Regions from separate parts of the Rossellomorea sp. NPDC077527 genome, predicted to be linked through region 1. Evidence: a T-box and tRNA genes for the amino acid it is inferred to sense, from the RefSeq annotation. Region 1 holds a T-box; the other holds one or more tRNA genes.
The links. A T-box is a leader RNA that pairs with one kind of tRNA and senses whether it is charged. The one in region 1 lies ahead of proS (proline--tRNA ligase), so its partner is inferred to be a tRNA-Pro.

Region 1 (19,229 bases):
AATGCCATGGCTCTTCTGTTATCGGGAGTGATCACCCTCTTTTTACCGAAGCTTGACGATCGTTCTGCGGTTCATACAACCGGTACCAAATGGGAGATGATCAAGGCAGATTGGAAGGTTGTATTGAACTTTAGCCGCCGCACAGCCCTTGTGATGGTCCTCTACATTTTGTTTACCGGGATGCTGGTGATGACAGCTGCGATCGATTCCCTTGAAGCCGCTTTTTCAAAGGAAGTCCTGCACCTTTCAGACAGCACGTACGGATATCTCGTGAGTATTGCAGGTGGAGGATTCGTCCTGGGGTCACTCCTGAATACGGCGCTTTCTCATAAGCTTCATCATATGCACCTGATGGGAGCAGGCTCTTTGGTCGTTTCCCTAGGGTATATCATCTATGCTTGCTCATCTGACTTCCTGACAATTGCGATTGGATTTGCTCTTTTATCCTTCGCTCTTGCCTTTGCGACTACAGGATTTGAAACCTTTTATCAAGAACATATTCCTGTGGACATCATGGGCCGGGTGGGCAGCCTTTATGGATTGCTTGAAGGAGTTCTCGTCATTCTGTTGACGGTTCTGATCGGAGTCGGAGCAGAAGCTCTTTCAATTCGAGGTGCCGTGGCAGGAGGTTCCCTTTTCATGCTATTGATTACGCTGATATTGAATATGTGCTTGCAAAATAATTCTTGGAAAAAACAGTTAAAACAACATTCTGAATGTTATAATAAATAAAAACACACTCATACAAGGGGGTTCGCGGATGAAGATGACAGTAGATCAGTATTGGGACAGATGGGAAGAACTGATGAACCGGGTAGAAGCGAGCTTTGAGAAGTGGGATGACTTGGAGGATCTGTTGTTCATTGCCCAAAAAGAAGGGGATCTATATAAGGAGTTCTGCTGCCGGTTCGGGATCATGGGGACTGTCAACTACCTTGGGGAGTACGAGGAGTTATTTGATCATTTCGAGTGGTGCAGCGACTTCTTTTATGATAATGAAGAGAATCTTGAGGAGTGGGTGGAAGACATTCTGTGGATGTATAAGTGGGTGGCAGAGCATCTGGTGAAGATGCCTGGTATCGAGATGGAGATCTTAGATGACTTTTTCACTGACTTTAAAGACGCATATGACCGTTATGGATATAGTCTTCGCCCTTATTATCAGCATTTGCATAAACGAGCTTTAAAAACCGGCGAAATGGAAGAAGCCCATGCCCACTATCTCAAATGGACCGCTGCTGAACGTGATTCCCTTGCAGATTGTGAAGCGTGTGAATATCAGACGGAGCTTGAGTATTATTATATTACGGGAGAAATCGAAAAAGCGGCTCCCATAGAAAAGCTTTTATTATCCAAGGAAGTGACCTGCGGTGAAATTCCCCATCTGACGTATAGCAAGCTGCTTCTTCCTTATTATAAGCATGGGAAGGTGGAGGAAGCCCGACGTTATCAGACCGAGGGATATTTCTTTATTTACGATAAACCCCACTTCCTGGTGGAAGCATCCGAACATATCCGCTTCCTTGCATTAACAGAGCCTCTTAAGGGAATAAAGGTACTTGATCGTCACATCGAGTATGCCGATAGCGGGAAGGACCCGTATGGGATGTTTTATTTTTATATGAGTGCGATCGTCCTTCATCGCAAGCTTTTGGAAGCCGGGCATCGTCCGGGTTTTGCGGTGGATGTGATGAGTGAGGTGGCAGAGGAGATCGCGGCGGATTTTGATGCGCGGAATGGGAATGATTTTTATGAAAGAGAGATGGAGAGGTTTTATTTGCTTTAATGTATATTGACACCCCCATCAAATCTCTATATAATCATCTAAAATAACTGAAACATTGAAGAGGATCAGTAAAGGGATCTTGTCTTTTCAGAGAGGGAGCTAACGTGGTGAAAAGCTCTCATTGATGAACCTTTGAACCTGCCTCTAAGTTCTGTATCGAATGAAGATATCAGCGGTCCGAAACCGTTATCATGGAATGAGTGTAAAGCTTTGCTTTGAATCAGGGTGGTACCGCCAGAAATGGTCCCTGATGAGAAGCAGGGCTTTTTTTGTTTCCGTCTGGTGGTTCGCTGATATATTTGAGATTTCGCTGATCAAATGAAAATTTCGCTGATATATCCGGAAAATCGCCGATAAATTGAAAGTTTCGCTGATATATCAACATTTTCGCCGTTATATTCGTGATTTCGCTCGATAAAATCGCGATTTCGCCGTTAAATCCAAATTTTCGCCGATAAAATCAATTTATCGCCGTTAAATACAATCCAACGAAAAATGAGGTGCTCAAAATGGCTAAAGAATTTGTTAAAGATGTAACGGGCATGGAGGAAGACTTCGCCCAATGGTACACCGATGTCGTCAAGAAAGCGGAACTCATCGATTACTCAAGCGTCCGTGGTTCGATGATCATCAGACCTTACGGGTATGCGATTTGGGAGAATATCAAGGATGCCCTTGATGCCAGAATCAAAGAAACCGGGCATGAAAATGTGTATATGCCTTTGTTCATTCCAGAAAGCCTGTTGCAAAAGGAGAAGGATCACATCGAAGGATTCGCTCCGGAAGTCGCGTGGGTGACCCATGGAGGGGATGAGGAGTTAACGGAAAGACTTTGTGTGCGCCCTACGTCCGAGGTGTTATTCGGTGAGCATTACAAAAACATCATCCATTCGTATCGCGATTTGCCTAAGCTTTACAATCAATGGGCCAATGTTGTCCGTTGGGAGAAGACGACCCGTCCATTCCTGCGGACATTGGAGTTCCTGTGGCAGGAGGGGCATACGTGCCACGAGACGGATCAGGACGCCCACGACGAAACAGTGAAGATGCTTGAAGTGTACGCAGAGCTTTGTGAAGAAATGCTGGCGATTCCAGTCATCAAAGGCCAGAAAACAGAGAAAGAGAAATTTGCCGGTGCGAAATATACGTATACGATCGAGAGTCTGATGCATGACGGAAAAGCCCTGCAGTCAGGGACATCCCATCATCTGGGTGACGGGTTTGCAAAGTCATTCGGCATTCAATTTACAGACCGCGATGGGAAGCTGCAGCATGTTCAGCAAACATCCTGGGGACTCACCACCCGCATCATTGGGGCGATGATCATGGTTCACGGGGATGACCGGGGTCTTGTGGTGCCGCCAAGGATTGCACCTACACAGCTTATGATCGTACCGATCGCCCAGCATAAGGAAGGCGTCCTTGATTTTGCCTATGATCTGAAAAGTAAGCTGGCAGCCGTTGCCCGTGTCGGCATAGATGCGAGCGACAAAAAGCCTGGCTGGAAGTTCAATGAATATGAAATGAAAGGCATCCCACTTCGCCTGGAAGTCGGGCCACGTGATATCGAGAACGGACAGGTGGTGCTGGCGAGACGCGATACCGGTGACAAAATCACGGTCGGTATGGAAGAACTGGAAGGGAAAGTTGCTGAACTTCTGGAAGACATCCAACAAAATCTCCTGGAAAAGGCGAGAGTTCACCGTGAAGAAAAGACGACGGTAGCCAAGGACTTTGAAGAGTTCAAAACGATTGTAAGCGAGAAAGGCGGCTTCATCAAAGCGATGTGGTGCGGGGATCTGGCCTGTGAAGACAAGATCAAGGAAGAAACGAGTGCCACTTCACGCTGTATGCCGTTTGAGCAGGAGCAGGTATCCGATACGTGCGTGTGCTGTGAAAAGGATGCGAAACATCTGGTGTATTGGGCAAAGGCATATTGAGAAAAGGTAATATCTTTCTTGTATTGTCGATAGTCAGTAGTGCCATGATGGTGGCACTGGCGTTTTTTCAGTGGGATCTCGTTCACATTCTGACACCGTTTTTGATGCCGTTTCTTTGGTTGGCGGTGGCAGGTATTTTCCTTGTCACAGCCATCTTCTCCATCATTGCTCTATTCAAGAAGCAGGGATGGAAGCCGGTGCTCATTCAAGCTATGACCGTGATCTTCATCATCTTTTTCCCAATTAACAAAGTGGTACTGAATTTGGATTTTGAAAAACATCGTAAGGAGCGGGATGCGGTGGTGAAGAAAGTGATGGAAGGTACGCTCACTTCCAACGTCTCCTACAATGATTCCGTCATTCATCTCCCGGAGGAATATGGTGCGTTGTCTAAAGGAGGGGGAGACATTGTGATTGATAAGCGGAATGATGAAATGCTGATTCTCTTCTTTACCTTTCGTGGATTACTGGATAGCTTTTCAGGATTTGTCTACTCATCTTCAGGGGAGAAACCCCGTTCAGGAGACTTTGGAGGAGATTTCATCGAGATAGAACCACTGGCTGAACACTGGTATTTTGTGCGTTCCGGATAAAAAAGGACTTTCGAACCTTTCCGTACTTTTTCTTGCTAAAGCCTTCTTTTTCCTATGTTTCTTTAATAAATATAGGTAAAGGAGGCGTCGATTATATGGATGTAGGACTTATCATCATTTTTTTCATGGTATTCGTGGTAATCAGCCTATGGATCGTGCATTCCAAGCTTAACCGGATCACCGAGCATGTGAAGCAGATGGATGAGGAGTATTTATCCGATGAACAGATCGAGAAAGAATTAGAAGAAGAATGGTATAAAGATAAATGACGATGAAGGCGTTTCTCGTAAAGAGGGGCGCCTTCTGTTTTGAAAAAAAGAGCTATCATTCCAGTTGGGTGGTTGGTACTATTAAACATATAAGGTGGTGAGGGGCATGGAGACTTTGGTCATTGTTGTGGTCATCGTACTTTCCCTTTGGTCGATTACCATCACGATTGAAAAGCAAACGGGGAAAATGTTGGAAAGTCATCGCGCGCAAATAGAGCTTTTAAAAAAGATACAATCGAAATTGGATGAGAAATAGGCGTACATAAGGGATGGTGCAGGAGATGAAGCATAAGGACTTAACCATAGAAACACCGCGACTGGTGATCAGGCCCTTCGTAAACAGCGATTATGAAAACTGGTTAAGGGAACATCTGAACAGGCTCCCGTCACAGCATAAATATGATGTGGGATATCAGGATATGAGCGAGTGCACGGAGTTCTGGTTCCGGGAGATGCTTGAGAAGCATGACGAAATGATCGATGGGGATCAAGTGTATATCCTCGGAATTTTCCGGAAGGAGGATGAGGCAAATATCGGGACCATCGATTTCTCGACGCTCATGAGGTACAACTTCAATTGGGGAAGGGTCGGATATACCCTTCATAATCGTCACTGGAATCGTGGGTACGGTAAGGAAGCAGTGAAAGCTGCCCTTCAGCTTGCGTTTGTGAAATTGAATTTTCACCGGATTGAAGCCCATATCAATTTGGATAATACACCGTCGATCCGCCTTGCGGAAGGTGTTGGGATGCAGTATGAGTGTACGAGGAAAGGGTTCATTTATGAATTTGGGGAATGGACGGATAATCTGGTGTACTATGTGAATGCAGGGGAATAAATAAAAGGCCGGAATCGCTATGATTCCGGCCTTTTCCTTATTGTTGCAAACCTTCAATCGTCATGTCTTTAACAGGCAGGAAGGCTTCACCTGTATCCATATACGTGACATTCACTTTGTCATTTTCCTTCAGGTAGATGGCAAGTAAACTGTTTTCGGAAGAAACGATATAGTTCTTTCCGTTGTCGAGGAGGAAGGACACGACGGTGTAGTCACCGGATTTTTCTTTGTAGACCCGGACGACCGTACCGTTGGCTTTTTTCTCCTCTGCTTTGGAACTGCCGTCGACACTTCCACCGCCTCTTTGCAGGGCAGTTTTATAGGCTTTCAATGCCTGGTTCGGGGTGCCTGCGTAAGCAGAGATTTCAGGATTGGCGGCCGACACGATGAAGTAGTTCTGCAAGAAACCATTCGCATCGAGTACCGGAGTCAGCCAGCTTGCTTCACCGTAGAAGTTATAAAGAACCGGCATCTCGCCGTCCCATTTCTTTTCGATAAATTTCTTCTGGATGATCTGCAGGGCACCTTGTGAATCCATATACGATTCTTCCAGATTTCCTGTGTAGAATGTCGCTTCTCCGGTTCGTGAATTGGTCAGAGAGTATCCGAGCATGGAATCGACGCCTTCTTTTGGCGATGTGAAATCGGTGAAGTAGTACATATCACCATTTTCGTCGAAGATCGGGCTCACGTTCGCTTCCGTTCCTTCATCTGAAGGAAGTTTCACGTCAGATTTTCCGAAGCGGCTGTTCCAGAAACCTTTAACATAATTACCGAAGTAGCTGTTTTGAAGGCTGACCGTTTCTGGGGAAACTGCGCCGTCGATGAATGCCGGCACGTCTTTAATGGCATAGGATTTCGTTTTCCCTGTCTGAGGGTCAACCATGACGATTCCTTCCACTTCGAATCCGTTACGTGCCGAGATGAAATCCCCGTAAGTCTGGATATAAAACGGTTTTCCATCATCGTCGATTTCAAGCTGAACATCCCCGTTGAAAATCTCCTTCGGATAATTCAAACGGATATGACGCTCGATTTTCTTATTGAAGAAAGCAGAAGGTGTATACACCATTTCTTCTTTGATGAACTTAGGGTTCGCGTTTGAATCCGTCGCACTCAGCTTGAAGTATCCAGGAGTTTCATCCCCCTTAAGCCATTTGAAGAAACCGGAGAATTCAACAGGCGCGATGTACACATACTCCCCATCGACCTTCTGGATCTGCAGATTGCCGAGCTCATAATAACTCGTATTCGGTACTTGACCGAACGCTTTCTTCATTTTATTCCGGGCGAATTGTGGAGGGACGCTTGCCGGCGTTTCCTTTTCATCAAAAGCTTTGATCTCTGTTTTGATCTCCATTTTGGCCGATTCGAATTTCTTATCGGCATTGAAGACGAAGGCTGTCATGAAATATGCACCAACGCAGAGGGTTGCCAGAAACAGAAGACCTTTCACCATTCGTTCTTTTCCTGTTGAAAATGCGGCCCCGAATCCTGACGCAATGATCAGGAGGATCCACATGCTCGTAAAGTTCTGATCGAGATTCGTCAGGTAGTAGAAGACAAATACTACAAGAGAAGTAATGATGAGGGTCGCTCCGAACAGGGCCGGGAAGGATGGATACCCCTCTTTTTTATGTTGTTTTTTCATGATGGTCATTGGTACGAGCAGCAGCGCCATGACCAATCCGACAATCAGTGAAAATAATAAAATGTTTCCCATAATGTTCCCCTTTCAAGGTTGTGATTCTGTTTATAGTGTATATACGGATGAGGGGGTGGGGAGGTTTCACTTGTTTTTTGGGGAGAGTGATTGGTTTTGACTGAGCGCTCGGTCAAAGGATGAAGAGGAGTCATTGATGTCGAGAAATGTAGAATGGCAGATAAAATCGGAATTTGGCAGATATCCCTCTAGAACGGCAGATAAAAAGAGATTCTGGCAGATAAATCACCAGAAAGGCAGATAAAATGAAAATTTGGCAGATATCGCTTTCTGGAGGCTTCGTTCATTAGGGAGGTCGGCTGCAAATATGATCAGAAGCGCTGAACGATGGCAACCCGATTACCACTACCATATACCCAACCCAATCTTCATCCGCTATAATAGGAAGAAGCAACCATTCAGGAGGAAGTTATGGATATTTTTGATATTGCGAGGCTTGCGGGGGTGTCGCGGAAGACGGTGCAGCGGGTGTTGAACGATTCCGATCAGGTGCGGCCAGAGACCCGTGAGCGGATCATGAAGATCATGGAAGAACATCAGTATCAGCCGAATGTGTCAGCGCGACGGCTGGTGAAGAAGAAGACCCATACGATCGGATTGTTCATCATTCAGGATCCACGGAAAGACCGGATCTATTCGGATGATCTTTTTTACAGCGCCGTGATTGGGGCAGTGATCAATGCCTGCTCTCTCCGGGGCTACAAGGTGCTCGTGACGATTACCGAATTGGATGATCCGTCTCCGGTGATGAAGCTGTACCGGGAGAAAAGTATCGATGCAGGCATCATTATCAGCTGGAGCAACGTACAGCCCATTGTGGACAATATCCTGTCGGCCGGCTTTTTGGTCGGGGTCTTCGATCAGAACAATCTCACCGAGCGTACACCTTCCATTCCGATGCCGATACTGGAAAATGAAAAGGGGGCGATGGAGGCGGCGAATCACTTCATCCAGCTTGGACATGAAGATATCGCCATCATCACAGGGGATGAAGACAATCATGCTGCAAGGGAGCGACTCAGTGGATTTCGGAAAGCATTGAAGGCAGCGGGGATCCCAATAAAGCCTGAGTACATATTTAAGGGAAGATTTATGGAAGAATCGGGACGGGAAGCGGTCCACCATTGGATGGACAAGGGGATGCTGCCGTCTGCCATCGTCTGTTCCAATGATCATATTGCCTTTGGTGCCCTCAAAGCATTGAAGGAGGCAGGACGGAATGTTCCACAGGACGTTTCCCTCATCGGCTTTGACAATATCCTGCTGACGGAATACACGTCTCCTTCCCTTTCGACCATGAATGTGCCAAGAGTGGAGATGGCGGTTTCTTTGGTAGAACAGTTGATACACAGGGTCGAAGGAGTACCGGATGAAAAGATGAAGCCGTTTCAAGCGACTCTCGTAAGCAGGGAGTCCTGCCGTAAAAAGTAAGCCTGATTCCCCTTGGGAACGGGCTCTTTTTTTGTAGAAAATGAGATTGTTATTGTAAAAAAATGTTGTCAATCCATCGTGAGGGTTTTATAGTTATATACAAATGTCCCACGTGAGACATAAACAAATACAGGAGGCGTTCACATGTTAAAAAAAGCAGTCACTTCTTTTACCGCTGCATGTCTCATCATGACTCTGCCACCAGGAACCATAGGAAAAGCCGTACAAAAAGACAAGCCCTATCATCTAAAGGATTCAATCCTGAGGGATAAAACGATTGAGGGGGACCTGGTGATCACACCGGATGCCGGAGAGAATATTACACTTGAAAACGTGACGGTGCTAGGGGAAACCCTGATCAAAGGGGAAGCACCGGATACCCTGCAATTGACAGATTCCGAGTTGCATAGCCTCTCGGTTCAAGGACCCGGTCACTTGGCAAAAATCACAGTTTCGGGAGAATCGGTCGTTGAAGAGACTGAGTTGGAAGGAAATGTTATATTAGAAGAAAACGAGATTACATCTGACGGGTTTCAGAACGTAACTGTATCGGCATCACATGTCAAAACGAAAAAAGCCGATTTGAAAGGTGAGTTCGATACGGTTTCGACGACAGGGAAAAAGGGGGAAGCGCAAGTAGAAATTGACGGTATTGCAGAGCGGTTAGAATTGAACACGCTTTCATCTGTCGCTCTTTCGTCTGACGGAGTGGTAAAAGAACTTCTGGTGTCGCAAACAGGTAAAGGATCGACCATCGACGGAGAAGGATCCATTGAAAAAGCAACATTGAACAGTGAAATCGAATTCAATGGGAAAGAAACAAGTGACGCTGCTTCTTTTGTTACACCATGGTCCCTCGTCTGGAATGATGAATTCAATGAGGAAGAGATCGACCGTAATAAGTGGACGTTTGATATCGGCAACGGTTATACCAATGCCAACGGAACCTTCATTCCGGGATGGGGGAACAATGAACGGCAATATTATACGGATCGCCCGGAAAATGCAAGGACGGAAGACGGGAAGCTGTTGATCACAGCCAAGAAGGAAGATTATAAAGGGTATGCCTATACGTCATCCCGTCTTAAGACGAAGGGGCTTTTTTCAAAGACTTACGGGAAATTTGAAATGAAGGCATCTCTGCCTGTTGGAAAGGGATATTGGCCGGCGTTCTGGATGTTGCCTGAAGATGACCGGTACGGCGGATGGGCTGCTTCCGGTGAGATTGATATTTTAGAAGCACAGGGAAGCAATCCGGGTGAAGCCATCGGAACGCTTCATTACGGTGAATCGTGGCCGAATAATAAATATACCGGCACTCACTATGCCTTTGAAAATGGATCGACCATCGCCGACGAGCATGTGTACTCGGTTGAATGGGAGCCGGGGGAAATCCGCTGGTATGTTGACGGGAAACTCCGTCAGACCCAGAACAACTGGTACAGTAAAGGCACAGGAAATGCCGCTAATTTCACGTATCCCGCTCCATTCGACCAGCCGTTCCATATGCTGTTGAATCTGGCGATCGGCGGAAATTTCGATGGCGATCCGACAGAGGAGACGATGTTCCCTCAATCGATGGATGTGGACTATGTACGTGTGTATGATTTGACAGGAAGACCGTATCAATCGCCGGAACTGCCTGTATTTGAACAGGCACCATTACCGGATGACGCGAAACAGCCATTGGAAGATGGTAACTTGATTTACAACAATGGATTTAATCAAGAATGGGAAGACGTTGACGGTATTCCTGGAGTGGAGAATACGGATTACTGGTACTTCTTGACCGTACCTGATTTCGGAGGGAAGGCGAATGTGTCCCTTGACCAGGTTGATGGAAGTCATTTTGCCAAAGTGGATGTGGAAGAGCCGGGAAGCCAGCCTTACTCCGTGCAGCTCATCCAAGATGTTTCCCTCGGTAAAGGCCGATACTACCGTGTGTCTTTTGATGCGAAGTCGAACGGTTCACGACCGATCAATGTAAAAGTAGGCGGTGGAGCGGACAGGGGGTACAGCGCTTATTCAAACAGCGAAGCCTTTTCATTAACGGACGAGCTGGAATCCTATGAAATGGTATTCCAGATGACCGAGGCAAATGATCTTGCAGCACGCGTGGAGTTTAATCTCGGATTGTCCAAGCTCCCAGTGTGGCTCGGGAATGTCCGGGTGGAAGAGATCCCTCCTGTACAAGTAGATCCGGATGCTTCCAAGCCAGCCCTTTCAAACGGGAACCTTCTCTATAATGGAACGTTCGATCAGGGATTCCCTGACCGTCTGCTGTTTTGGAATCTGATAGGTTCCGAGAGTGCCGAATCCATTGGAGTAGATCCTGAGGAGCGGGTATTCGCGGTCAAGCCATCAAGTGAAACAGACGAGGTTGGAATGGTACAAAAAGGGGTACAGCTTAAGGCGTTGAACGAGTATGAATTGACGTTTGACGGGGTGGCTGAGAGTGATCGTGACCTTGTGATCGAGCTGAGAAGCAAAGACGGGGAAGAGGTCTATGCATCGGAAACAATTTCTCTGACTACAGATTGGGATAATCACGCCATGAAGTTTACGATGCCGGATGTAACAGATCTTGAATCCCAGCTGATCATCCATCTCGGAGGAAGCACTGATGAGGTAAAGCTGGATAACTTCAAGTTAAAGAAAATAGCGGGAGCGCCGGGTGCGAATATGATTCAAAATGGCTCTTTCGATACCGATTTGGAATTCTGGGACAATTACCTTCATTATGATGCTTCAGCTGGTATTTCCAGTGAAGATGGGCAGGCGAAGATCTCGATTGGAAATGAAGGAAATGAAACCTGGAGTGTTCAGCTTTATCAGGGTGGATTGAAGCTTGAGCCGGGAGTGGAATACACGCTTTCCTTTGATGCGAGTTCGACGGTTGACCGGACGATGGAAGTGACAGTGGAAAATGCCGGTTATCATCGCTACTTATCAGAAGTCGTTCAGCTTGGTGGAGATAAAGCGCATTATGAGTATACGTTTACGATGCCTGCTAGTGATTCAACGAGTCTTAAGTTCCTGCTGGGTAAAAGCGGATCGTCGATCGGAGCTCATGATGTGGAGATTGATAATGTGGTGTTGAAGTAGATAGTTAGGGGAGTGCAGCGTCTTGGGGCGCTGTGCTTTTTGTTTGGGCGTAGGCTGATTGAGCGCTCGGTCAAAGGTCAGGAGGGCGGAGGAATTTGTCGAAAAAGGTAGAACGGTCGATATCCGGGTGATTTCGGTCGATAAAATCAAATGAAGGGTCGATAAACTGAAAAAACGGTTGATATCCTGAAAATAAGGTCGATAAATCTCCATAACGGTCGATATCCAATCCGACAGCCGCCCATCCCCCGAAAAGAGAAGCAGCCGATCCACAATCGGCTGCTTCATACCCTTATGTCAGTGCTTTTTCCGGCTTGATTGGATGAAGTCGTCCGTCCTCATCCCGAAATACGATATGTTCACGGCCAAACTTCGTCGGAGTATCGATTCCAGCGGCAGCGGCCAGGTTGTACAGGCCTTCGCGCAGGGAGATGATGTAGTTACACACACGAAATGATTTTTCTTCGACGATAAGTGCCTTTTGCAGTTTCTTATCCGTGGTGGCAACGCCGACGGGGCAGTTGTTCGTGTGACACACCTGAGCCTGGATGCAGCCAACAGAGAACATCAGCCCGCGGGCAATGTTGACAAAGTCGGCTCCCAGGGCAAGGGCGAAGGCGATTTTATCGGGTGTTAATAGTTTTCCAGATGCGAAGATTTTCACCTTGTTCCGTACCCCGTATTTCACCAGGGTATCGTGGAGGAAAGGAAGTGCCGATTTGATTGGGATCCCAGCCGATGCAGCGAGTTCCTGATAGGATGCGCCTGTTCCGCCTTCTCCTCCGTCCACGGTGATGAAGTCGGGATGTTTTCCGGAGGTGGCCATATAGGAGGCAAGGTCTTCAATATCATTTGTGTTTCCTACTACCAATTTGATTCCGACGGGTTTGCCCCCTACTTCCCTCAGTTGTTCGATGAAGTCCATCATCTGTTCGTTGCTGTTGAATTCCTTGAATCGGTTTGGGCTGTCGATGGATTTCCAAGGCTCCACGTTACGGATGTTGGCGATCTCCTCTGTTACTTTTTTTCCGTCAACGTGGCCACCACGGGTCTTGGCACCTTGAGCCAGTTTTAATTCAAAGGCCTTCACTTCTTTCAGCTCACTTTTCTTTTTGAATTCCTCCCAGGAAAATTCCCCGTCCTTCGTTCTGACTCCAAATAAACCCGGGCCGATTTGGCAGATGATATCGACGCCGCCTTTGAGGTGATGCTTTGATAATCCGCCTTCCCCGGTGTTCATCCACGATCCGGAAGCGAGCTTTAAGCCGGTGGATAAGGCCGTGATGGCCGCTTCACCGAGGGAGCCGTAGCTCATGGCGGATTGACCGACGAGTCCTTTCACTTTAAACGGATGTCTGCACGTATGCTCGCCGATGACCGGTGCGTCTTCGTCTTTCAGGAGAAACGGATCCACTTCGGTTTCTTCCCTGTGTTCCCTGCGGCTGAGCAGGTTATCTTTATCGATTTTGTAGATTTTGGTTTTGACTTTTTGAGAGTGATCGATGCGGAGTTCGTCCCGCTGGACAGGGAAAAGGGTGTTCCGTATGTAGTAGCCTTCCTTTTCGAAGTCCCGCTCAGAGCCGAATCCGAGCATCCTTGATTTATATTTCCCGGCCATGACGGTATGGGTATACTCCAGTCTTGAGAAGGGTTTTCCTTCGTTGTCGTGATGGAAGAGATACTGTCTGAGTTCGGGTCCGATTTTCTCGAGGATGTATCTCATTTTTCCAAGAACAGGGAAATTCCGCAACACCGCATGCTCTTTTTGTTTTTCGTCTGTGAACCATAAATAAAGAATCAGTCCGATTGGAATCGCGAGTGCAAGAACGATGACGGTAAGGAGAATCCATTGAATGACAGAAATGCTGTTCACTTTCATACCTCCTATAGGGAGAAAGAGCCTTTTACAGGCTCAATCCCTTTTTAAAATAGTCGTTTCAACGCTTTTCGCAGTGGTGGCATTTCGACTTCATGCTTCTTGAAAAATTTCTTCATGACGTGCTTGGAGTAGCCTGACGCCTGTTCGAAATTGATTTTGCCTGGAAGGGGAGGCTGGTCTTCGATGACACAGTCGATGATGACCGGTTTATTGGACTTTACAGCCATTTCAAAGGCAGGCTGCAGGTCTTCATGCTTAACGACTCGGTAACCTTCACCGCCGCACGCTTTGGCAAATTGGGCGAAATCAATGTCCTGGAGGTCTGTTTCATATTCCAGGTGGCCGATGGATTCCTGTTCATACTTGATCATGCCGATCTTCCGGTTGTTCATGATGACGACGATGATCGGGAGCTTGTATTTCACAGCGGTGACGAAATCATGCATCACCATCGTAAAACCTCCGTCTCCGCAAACGGCAATCGCCTGGCGTTCGGGCTCTGAGATGCCACTTGCGATGGCTCCTGGAAGTCCACAGCCCATTGTTGCCATCCAGCTCGAGATGATCATTTTCTGATTGGTCATTTTGAAATGACGGGCGGTCCAGACCGTCACGTTGCCCACGTCCACGGATAGGGTTGCATCATCGGCGGCAATCTTCTGAAGGGCAGCGATGACTTGTGGTGGCTTCATGGGTGTCGTCACTTCGACTTCATCTTTTTCAATATGCTTCCACCAGTTTTTCATATTGTTCTGGCATTCTTCCAAGAAAGAGCGGTCTTCTTTGACAGGTAACTGCTCGTTCCATTGCTTCAGGACCAGGTTGGAATCACCGACGATCCCGACGGAAACCGGATATCTCTTTCCGATTTGAGTTGCGTCCGCATCTATCTGGACGGCCGGGGTATCGTCAGGAAGGTAATCACGATAAGGGAAAGACGTACCGATCATAATGAGGAGGTCGGATTCCTCCATGGCTTCGTAGGCGGGCTTCGTTCCAATCTGGCCGAGCTGGCCGAGATTATGGGGATGCCTGTCCGGGAAAATGCCTTTTGCAGGGAGTGTAAAGATGACAGGAGCCCCTATTTTTTCGGCAAAAGCCTCTAGTTCACGGGCCGCATGCCTTGATCCCGTTCCTGCAAGGATGACCGGACGCTTCGCTTTATGTACGTATTCCATTCCGGTCTTCATGTCTTTGTCCAGGGGAGCGGGGATGGTTACAGCCGGGATGCTTGATGTAGCCTTCACGCTGTCCTTGATTTTCTGTCCGGGGATGTCGTCCGGGATGATCAGCACGGACACACCTTTTTTCGCGTAAGCGGTCCGGATCGCCTGATTCATCAAATCGGGAAGTGACTCAGGTGATGTCACCCGCTCACAGTAAACGGAGACGTCTGCAAAAACGCGATCGAGATGAACTTCCTGGAATGAATCCATGCCGAGCTCTTCCGTTGCCACCTGTCCTGCCAAAACCAATACGGGCGCACCGTCTGCCTTTGCATCATACAAACCATTCAATAAGTGGATGGCTCCAGGTCCGCCGATGGATAAGCATACCCCGATGTTTCTGGTGAGCTTTGCATAAGATGAGGCGGCGAGTGCTCCGACTTCTTCATGTCTGACCTGGATGAACTCAATGTTTTCTTTTTCACTTCGGAGCACGTCGACAAAATGATTGATGGAATCACCGGGAAGACCGAATACATGCTTGATGTTCCATTGCTCCATGATGTCTGCTGCTGCCTGTCCTGAGAGTTTATGTGCCATAGTGGAACCTCCTTTGATTGAATAGTGATTTTTTACCACCGTTGGAGATTTGTTAAACGTTGAGCGAAGGAGTGGTGCAACTTTTGTAGATGGATGTAGAACGATCGATATCCCGAGGGTTCCGATTGATAAATGAACGGTCGATAAAATGAAAATAAGGTTGATAAATCCTGATAAAGGTTGATAACCTTTCTGAACACAAAAAAAGCAACCGATCTAAGATCAGTTGCTTATCCCAACACCACTTCCACACCGAAATGGTCCGAAACGACAGGTTTATTTACAGTATTAAAGATAACCTGGGATGATTTCACCGGCATTTTTTCACTGGAGAGAATAAGATCGATACGAAGGTCGAGTTTGTTCTCATCCCAGCCTGCGATTTTTCCTTGAACGGTGATGCCACTGTCTCTTTCTGCTGCGGTATCGAATGTGTCATGCAGTCCTTTGGAAATAAGATAATCGTATCCTTCCCCACGGATCAGGGCGTTGTTGTTAAAATCGCCCATTAAGAAGAACGGGGATTCAGCCGTGACCTGCTCCATCAAGTTATCGACTTGAAACTGAAATGGCTCTTCATTGTCCGTCCACCAGCCGAGGTGGCAGGAGTAGAAGGTGAGGGGCTTTCCTTCATATGAAATCGTGGCTCCTACGATTTTACGGGTTTTCCAGTAGGATTGGTCATGACTTTTTGAGATAAAGAAGCGGTGGTCTTCCACAATCGGGTGCTTTGTTAATATGGCGACGCCTTCTTCATAAATGTCGTATCCGATATGAGCGAAGTCCCAGACGAGGGAGTAATCTGTCACACCCTGTTTCTCTAGTTCTCCAAGGAGGACTAGGGCAAAATTGTCATTTTTGATCAGCCCCTGGACGGTTTCACTTTCGATCAGCTGACTGACTTCCTGAAGGGCGATGACATCATAGGATTTCTCCGCGATGTCATCGGCTAAGATTGAGATTTTTTCGTGTTGGTTGTCTTCCTGCCATGAGTGACAATTCAACGTGAGTAATTTCATAAATTAAGCTCCCAATAAATCTTGAATATCCGACTTGATGACGTCTGCCTTTGGACCATAGATCGCCTGAACGCCTTTGTCCTTAAGGATGAGTCCAAGTGCTCCATTACTCTTCCATTCTTGTTCTGTTCCGACGAGTGAGGTGTCTTTTACCGTCACGCGAAGTCGTGTCATGCAGGCATCTACGTCTACGATGTTTTCTTTTCCGCCAAGCATGGCAACGACTTTCGGAGCGATGGAATCGGCACTTACCGTACCGCCGCCGGTTGACGCTTCATCTTCGATGTAGTTCCCGTTACGACCTGGTGTCGGGAAGTTGAACTTCTTGATCAGGAAGTTGGCAACCGCGAAGTTCAGGCCAAAGAATACGATACAGGCAATGACGAAGTTGACTAGGTCGACCCACAGACCTGCTTTGATGATCATCGGAACACGAGTCAGAAGCTCTATGGATCCGAATGAGTGAACGCGGATGTGTATGATATCCACAATCGCGAAGGCAAGTCCTGTCATGATGGCATACACCACATATAGAAGTGGGGCAGCAAACATGAACATGAATTCGATCGGCTCGGTTACACCTGTCAAGAATACGGCTAGACCTGCTGAGAAGAACATGGATTTGTATTTTTTCTTCTTATCTTTATCCACATTTCTGTACATAGCGTACGCGATCCCAATCAGGGCAGCTGTGGATAAAATCATCTGACCGACTTTGAAACGGGCAGGTGTAACATCATTCAACAGCTGTTTATAACTTGCTGTGTCTCCTGCAGCCAGGAAGTTGTTTAAATCGGCGATCCAGGCAAGCCATAATGGGTCTTGACCGGCTACCGTCGATCCTGCGCTGGAACCTGTCAGAATCGTGTATGTTCCGCCAAGTTCTGTGTAGTTGATCGGAACCGTTAACATATGATGCAAACCGAATGGCAATAACAGTCGCTCTAATGCACCGAATACAAATGGTGCGACGATCGGTGCCGTGTTGCGGGATGTAGCGATCCATTGACCGAAGTCATTCAGTAATCCTTGGACAAATGGCCAAACAATCGACATGATGACGGCGATGATGATCGAGCCAACAATTACGACGAATGGTACGAAGCGTTTTCCATTAAAGAAGGAAAGGGCATCAGGTAATTTACTGTAGTTATAATATTTGTTAAAAAGATTGGCTCCGAGGAAACCGGAGATGATCCCGACGAATACACCCATGTTAAGGGCAGGTGCTCCCAGGACCGATGTAAAATACTCTGAAACGACGAGTGTTTGTCCGAAAAGGGAAGAGACCGTTGCTTCAGGATCCCCGAGCATATCTCCGCTTACTCCAAAAATAGCACCCGTGATCCGGTTGATCAAGATGAATGCGATCAGGGCGGCGAAGGCACCGCCTGCACGTTCTTTCGCCCATGAGCCACCGATGGCGACGGCGAATAAAATGTGAAGATTGGTGATGACTCCCCAACCAATGTCTTCCATTACTCTTGCAATCGTTTGCACTAATGTGATGTCTCCACCCATCATGGCAATCAACTTACCGAGGGAAATCATGATTCCTGCAGCTGGCATGACCGCCACGACCACAAGCAATGCTTTCCCGAACTTCTGCCAAAAATCAAATGACAATACATTCTTCATAAACCTGTTTCCTCCTTTAATATCAATCTATTGGACTATATTTCTTACATGCATGACATGTGTGCGTTTACATTTCAGTTTAAAATGAAATGTGTGTCGCTGTGTCTTCATTTAATGTGGATATGTACATGAAGAGGATGCAATAAAAATGCAACCGTTTGCACTAACTAAACACATTTTATGATATCCCTTTCAAGAAAGCAACAAGAAATTATTATTTTAGTAAAATATTAGTACGAAGAGGGACGGACCTTGGTAGGGGAGGGTAGAGACTTGGGGGAGTGGAAAAGGAGTCTAGTTGTTTAGCAGTAGGTAGATAGGAATCTGTGCAGACAAGTTATTCACATGTGGATAAAACGGTAGGGAATTGAGGTGTGGATAGGTATCCGCTTCTTATTTTGGGATAAAAAAAGCACCCAATCTTCAAGATTGGATGCCCTACATATTATTTCAACAATCTCAGGCCGTTTAGAATAACCAGAATCGTACTACCCTCATGTCCGATGACTCCAAATGGGAGGTCGAGGATCTGAAGGAAGTTAGAGGCGATCAACAGCATGATGACCGTGATGGAAAACACGACGTTCTGCTGGACGATGCGCTTCATTTTTTTAGAAAGCTTGATGGCTTCGGCAATCCGGGTCAGGTCGTTTTTCATTAACACCACATCGGCTGTTTCCAAGGCGACATCCGTTCCTTCGCCCATGGCAATCCCAACGTTGGCCGTTGCTAGGGCAGGGGCGTCGTTGATGCCGTCTCCGACCATTCCGACCGTACCAAATTGGTGTTTCAGTTTCTTCAGTTCGTCTACTTTCGTTTCAGGGAGGCACTCCGCAATGAAGCTTGAGACCTTGGCTTCTTCTGCAATGGCACGGGCTGTCTTTTCATTGTCACCGGTCAGCATAATCGTCTCGACGCCTTCTTTTTCCAGGAGCTTCAAGGCTTCGATGGTTTCATTGCGGACCACGTCTTTTAACGCGATGAGAGCAATGATTTCATTCTCTTTTGCAACAAATACGGTCGTTTTTCCTTCTGCGGCAATTCGTCCGTATGCACCGTTCATAAACTGTTCTGCTAACAGTTTATCCACAAAATCGGCTTTCCCTATTTTCCATTCCGATCCGTCCATAAGAGCTTTGACTCCCCATCCGGATACATCTTCAAGAGAATCAGGCTGAGTCAGTTCCACGTTCAGCTCACGGGTGGCGTGACCGACGATGGCCTGTGCAAGTGGGTGATTC
Region 2 (4,932 bases), on a different contig from region 1:
TAAAGGGCGACTGATGGGAATCGAACCCACGAATGCCTGAACCACAATCAGGTGCGTTAACCACTTCGCCACAATCGCCACGCTTGAAATTTCTTTGGCAGGGGTAGTAGGAATCGAACCCACACCAAAGGTTTTGGAGACCTTCGTTCTACCGTTAAACTATACCCCTATGATTAGATATAAGTTTAAAACTTGGTGCTACTTGTTTGGAGTATGTTGCTCCGCTTCACTGCGCATCGTTTATGGAAGATTATTTTACTCCACTGACGCTACGTAAAAAATCTTGGTGGAGGGGGGCAGATTCGAACTGCCGAACCCGAAGGAGCGGATTTACAGTCCGCCGCGTTTAGCCACTTCGCTACCCCTCCAAATAAAATAAATACTTAAAGGTTCTTAAGTATAAATGGTGGCTCAGGACGGAATCGAACCGCCGACACATGGATTTTCAGTCCATTGCTCTACCAACTGAGCTACTGAGCCATATTATATAGAAGATTTAATTATCAAAAGAACATTTTTCAAAAATGGCGGTCCGGACGGGACTCGAACCCGCGACCTCCTGCGTGACAGGCAGGCATTCTAACCAACTGAACTACCGGACCAAAGCTTTTTGCGCTAGCAAAATAGGTTTCATTATCTTGCGCTAGCAAAAATAACTATCCATACGTGACTCATCAAGGAATAACCTGTCTTAGCCAAAAATGGTATTGCGGGGACAGGATTTGAACCTGCGACCTTCGGGTTATGAGCCCGACGAGCTACCGAACTGCTCCACCCCGCGACGATAAAAAATTATTAAGTTTCCATATCCCACGTTGAATTCAATAAATCCACCCCGACTTCAGTAAGCTTATTCAAGCTGCTGCTCAGTCGGTGCGCTGATGTAAACGCTCCGAAGATTATTCGGTCGTGCTCCACCCCGCGACGATATAAACATGAAAGAAAATATGGAGGAGGAAGGGGGATTCGAACCCCCGCGGGCTGTTACACCCCTGTCGGTTTTCAAGACCGATCCCTTCAGCCGGACTTGGGTATTCCTCCGTATAATGGACCCTGTAGGACTCGAACCTACGACCGGACGGTTATGAGCCGTCTGCTCTAACCAACTGAGCTAAGGGTCCTTATAATCATTCGTTATGTATCATGTAATAGCGGCGGAGGGGATCGAACCCCCGACCTCACGGGTATGAACCGTACGCTCTAGCCAGCTGAGCTACACCGCCACGAATAAATAAGTTATAAAATTGGTGGAGCCTAGCGGGATCGAACCGCTGACCTCCTGCGTGCAAAGCAGGCGCTCTCCCAGCTGAGCTAAGGCCCCAAAAAAAGAAGTGGTCGGGAAGACAGGATTCGAACCTGCGACCCCTTGGTCCCAAACCAAGTGCTCTACCAAGCTGAGCTACTTCCCGATATATGGCGCGCCCGAGAGGAGTCGAACCCCTAACCTTTTGATCCGTAGTCAAACGCTCTATCCAATTGAGCTACGGGCGCTAAATGAGTTATAGTTTTTTACTAAGTAACGCAAGGAAAGATAATTTGCTAGCGCAAAAATCTTTGGTGCCGAGGACCGGAATCGAACCGGTACGGTAGTCACCTACCGCAGGATTTTAAGTCCTGTGCGTCTGCCAGTTCCGCCACCCCGGCAAGTCTTTGGAGCGGAAGACGGGATTCGAACCCGCGACCCCCACCTTGGCAAGGTGGTGTTCTACCACTGAACTACTTCCGCGAATAAATGGTGCGGGTGAAGGGACTTGAACCCCCACGCCTCGCGGCGCCAGATCCTAAGTCTGGTGCGTCTGCCAATTCCGCCACACCCGCATATAATGTTGATTTTCGTATGATCGAAAATCACACGGTGAGATATTTTGCTATCGCAAAAATCTTTGGTGAGCCATGAAGGACTCGAACCTTCGACCCTCTGATTAAAAGTCAGATGCTCTACCAACTGAGCTAATGGCTCGAAAAACCAAATGGTGCCGGCAAGAGGACTTGAACCCCCAACCTACTGATTACAAGTCAGTTGCTCTACCAGTTGAGCTACACCGGCACGGTGAGTACTTTATATAATGAAAAATGGTGGAGGATGACGGGATCGAACCGCCGACCCTCTGCTTGTAAGGCAGATGCTCTCCCAGCTGAGCTAATCCTCCACAATATAATGGTAAGTTATTTTGCTTTCACAAAAAACTTTGGTGACCCATACGGGATTCGAACCCGTGTTACCGCCGTGAAAGGGCGGTGTCTTAACCGCTTGACCAATGGGCCGTATTTTATTATAAGCATCCCGCTTAAGGACAAGTATTACTATATCATCCGATTTCGCAGAAGTCAACTTCTGTTTTATAAAAAAAGAATGATTTTTTTCTGCTTATCAAATCCATTTTTGTAAGCCGAAGAAGAATATACCACATCTTCAAAGTACTAATCAATAGGAAAATAATAAATATCTAATTTAAATTAGGTCAAATTCATTGAGCTAATGCAAACAAAGGGTGGATAAACAATCAACCTAACGATACATAACCAGCTAATAAGACTTCTTTAAGTATGCAAGCTTGTTTACACAATATTTATAGGCGGTGAATACGATAATAGTAGATTATGAATGAGGTGATGGAACCATGGAGCTTCCAACGATTTTGTGCGGTCCGATTGTTCGGCGGGTGGACCCTGCACAAGTCTTTTTCTGGATTGCATTAAGCAAACCATATGATATGAAAGCACAGTTGTTTATGATAGAACATAATGGAAATTCTCGAGTTACAGACTATACAAACTTAGCCTGTAAGACAGAGACGAGAACGATTCAAGCTGGAAGGAACCTATTTATAAGTATGATCAATGTTTCTCCACATAGCGGACTCTTTCCTACAGATCAATTACTTGGGTACAATATATTTTTCGAAAGTGGTAATGAATCACTGAACCTCGATAGCTTCGACTTACTTTCTCCTGCTCATCCACACTCGATTGTCTACGAAAATCTTGCTTACCCCACCTTTATGATCAATAAAGAGAGTCCCTCGAATATTCTATACGGCTCATGTCGAAAGCTTCATGGATTGGGACTCGATACAATGTCAGAGGCAGATAAAATCATTTCTTCATCCGCTACAAAAACCGATAGACCTCCCTCTCTATTTTTAATGGGGGATCAAATCTATGCCGATGATGTAGCAGACCCCGTATTCAAGATCATCACAAAGCTTGGTCATGAGCTGATGGGACAAGAGGAAGACCTAGGCTCAGTTGAACCTCGATTGAAAGAAGATATTTTCAGAAGTAGACTTCAACAAATCAATGGCCGGCAATATATTTCGGAACACTTCTGCAGGTTCACTTCCAGAAATGCGGCCAATCATCTGTTAAGGTTTGGTGATTATGCAGCCATGTACCTGTTATCCTGGAGTCCCTCATTATGGGAGCACGCCCATGAAGAAGGCCTGTTCAAAACCTTTCAAGAAGCATTGGATCAGGATGAAATCTATTTTGCATTCAAGAATGAAGATTCCAATGAGCATAAAAAAGAAAGAAAACAACTTCAGGACCGGTACCAAAAGCAGATGAAAGACCTGGCTAATGTAATGGAAGCAATATACTCTGTTAGAAGATTATTAGCGAACACACCGACCTATATGATATTTGATGATCACGATATTACTGATGATTGGAACCTGACACAGGAGTGGAAGGCAGGGGTTTGGAATGCACCATTAGGGAGACATGTCATCAGTAATGGTTTGTCATCCTATTGGCTTTTCCAAGGATGGGGTAATGAACCTGATACCTATACCCATTTCGGCCAAATCATGCAAACCTATTTTGACTCTCTTCACCTTGGGGCACTCCCTCACAAGAATTGGGTCCATTCCCTATGGAACTATGATTCTTGGCAATTCACCGCCCCCACTGCACCACAAGCCGTTTTTCTTGATACTAGAACACAGCGGGATTATGCCAATAAACCAAAACCGGTAAAGGTTGGGGTGCGCATAGATGAGGGGCAACTTGGACCAAATCTACTTAATTCAGAAGGGTGGAACACGATAGGGGCCAAGCTGAAAGAATCCGGGTGGAATTCAGGTGACCCCCTGATCCTTGTATCTCCCTCCCCCCTTTATGGAATTGGTTTAATAGAGAACTTTCTGCAGACCTACATGCTTCCTTTAAGTACACTTGGGTTTCCTGTGCAAAGCAACTTTGATCTAGAAGCTTGGAAGTACAACGGAATGGGCTTCAACGCATTCCTTCAACATGTATCTCTTTGGAATCCAAGCGACTGCATGATTTTATCCGGTGATGTTCATTCAGCTTCATCGGTTCAATCTGATATTTCCTTTCCAGATGGACGCAGCTTGAAAATCCATCAGTTTACAAGCAGTCCGATAAAGAATATGAGTTACTCGGGATTTTCCGGAGCCCTTATAAAATTCATGGTGAGCCTGAATGCCAGAGATAGGATCAATCGCACACTCTACCGCTACTGTAATCAAGAGTTTGACCTTGTGCAAGCAGAACATGAAAACAGCGTATCCCCCGATTATATATGGAAGGAAAGCATTCGTTATCAGCCTATAAAGGGTTCTGCCCTCATTGAAACAGAGAATAATATTGGCTTATTGACTTATTCAGATGGACGTCCAGCATCCAAGGTCATCATGCCATAGCATCGGGATTCACATCAGATAAAGCTTTCTAATAAGCTGACAATCTCATAAAAGCAGATTGTCAGCTTTTTTAATACTTAATCCAGAACAGACCTTTTCTACCTATTCCCCTTACTAAAACAGATCATTTAATTTCATCTCATGATAAGATATTTTGTTTTGCAACTTCTTTTTGATCCGGCAGTCTAAACAATCTTGCAGTAAGACACGGTTGTAATGAATTCTCAAAGAATGCCATTTTCGTTTCATTTTTGATAGAATTCCA

Region 2: it encodes a tRNA-Pro, which carries the amino acid that the T-box ahead of proS (proline--tRNA ligase) is inferred to sense. The anticodon was not compared.

The regions. Positions count from the first base shown of each region.
Region 1 covers NZ_JBITVL010000001.1:296,521-315,749, forward strand. The annotation lists gene ACIGG7_RS01395 (MFS transporter) at 1-732, shown strand, start outside; gene ACIGG7_RS01400 (hypothetical protein) at 761-1,786, shown strand; T-box leader at 1,833-2,038, shown strand; gene proS (proline--tRNA ligase) at 2,296-3,726, shown strand; gene ACIGG7_RS01410 (hypothetical protein) at 3,723-4,319, shown strand; gene ACIGG7_RS01415 (hypothetical protein) at 4,415-4,588, shown strand; gene ACIGG7_RS01420 (hypothetical protein) at 4,695-4,844, shown strand; gene ACIGG7_RS01425 (GNAT family N-acetyltransferase) at 4,870-5,427, shown strand; gene ACIGG7_RS01430 (hypothetical protein) at 5,465-7,150, opposite strand; gene ACIGG7_RS01435 (LacI family DNA-binding transcriptional regulator) at 7,562-8,581, shown strand; gene ACIGG7_RS01440 (carbohydrate binding domain-containing protein) at 8,726-11,686, shown strand; gene ACIGG7_RS01445 (FMN-binding glutamate synthase family protein) at 11,979-13,550, opposite strand; gene ACIGG7_RS01450 (pyruvate oxidase) at 13,610-15,331, opposite strand; gene ACIGG7_RS01455 (endonuclease/exonuclease/phosphatase family protein) at 15,562-16,350, opposite strand; gene ACIGG7_RS01460 (PTS transporter subunit IIBC) at 16,354-17,988, opposite strand; gene ACIGG7_RS01465 (heavy metal translocating P-type ATPase) at 18,434-19,229, opposite strand, start outside.
Region 2 covers NZ_JBITVL010000005.1:339-5,270, forward strand. The annotation lists tRNA gene ACIGG7_RS17010 (tRNA-His) at 6-78, opposite strand; tRNA gene ACIGG7_RS17015 (tRNA-Trp) at 96-169, opposite strand; tRNA gene ACIGG7_RS17020 (tRNA-Tyr) at 285-368, opposite strand; tRNA gene ACIGG7_RS17025 (tRNA-Phe) at 405-480, opposite strand; tRNA gene ACIGG7_RS17030 (tRNA-Asp) at 526-602, opposite strand; tRNA gene ACIGG7_RS17035 (tRNA-Met) at 708-781, opposite strand; tRNA gene ACIGG7_RS17040 (tRNA-Ser) at 949-1,041, opposite strand; tRNA gene ACIGG7_RS17045 (tRNA-Ile) at 1,048-1,121, opposite strand; tRNA gene ACIGG7_RS17050 (tRNA-Met) at 1,150-1,223, opposite strand; tRNA gene ACIGG7_RS17055 (tRNA-Ala) at 1,246-1,321, opposite strand; tRNA gene ACIGG7_RS17060 (tRNA-Pro) at 1,333-1,409, opposite strand; tRNA gene ACIGG7_RS17065 (tRNA-Arg) at 1,415-1,491, opposite strand; tRNA gene ACIGG7_RS17070 (tRNA-Leu) at 1,556-1,644, opposite strand; tRNA gene ACIGG7_RS17075 (tRNA-Gly) at 1,652-1,726, opposite strand; tRNA gene ACIGG7_RS17080 (tRNA-Leu) at 1,734-1,818, opposite strand; tRNA gene ACIGG7_RS17085 (tRNA-Lys) at 1,885-1,960, opposite strand; tRNA gene ACIGG7_RS17090 (tRNA-Thr) at 1,972-2,047, opposite strand; tRNA gene ACIGG7_RS17095 (tRNA-Val) at 2,075-2,150, opposite strand; tRNA gene ACIGG7_RS17100 (tRNA-Glu) at 2,191-2,265, opposite strand; gene ACIGG7_RS17105 (metallophosphoesterase family protein) at 2,622-4,667, shown strand; gene ACIGG7_RS17110 (hypothetical protein) at 4,807-4,932, opposite strand, start outside.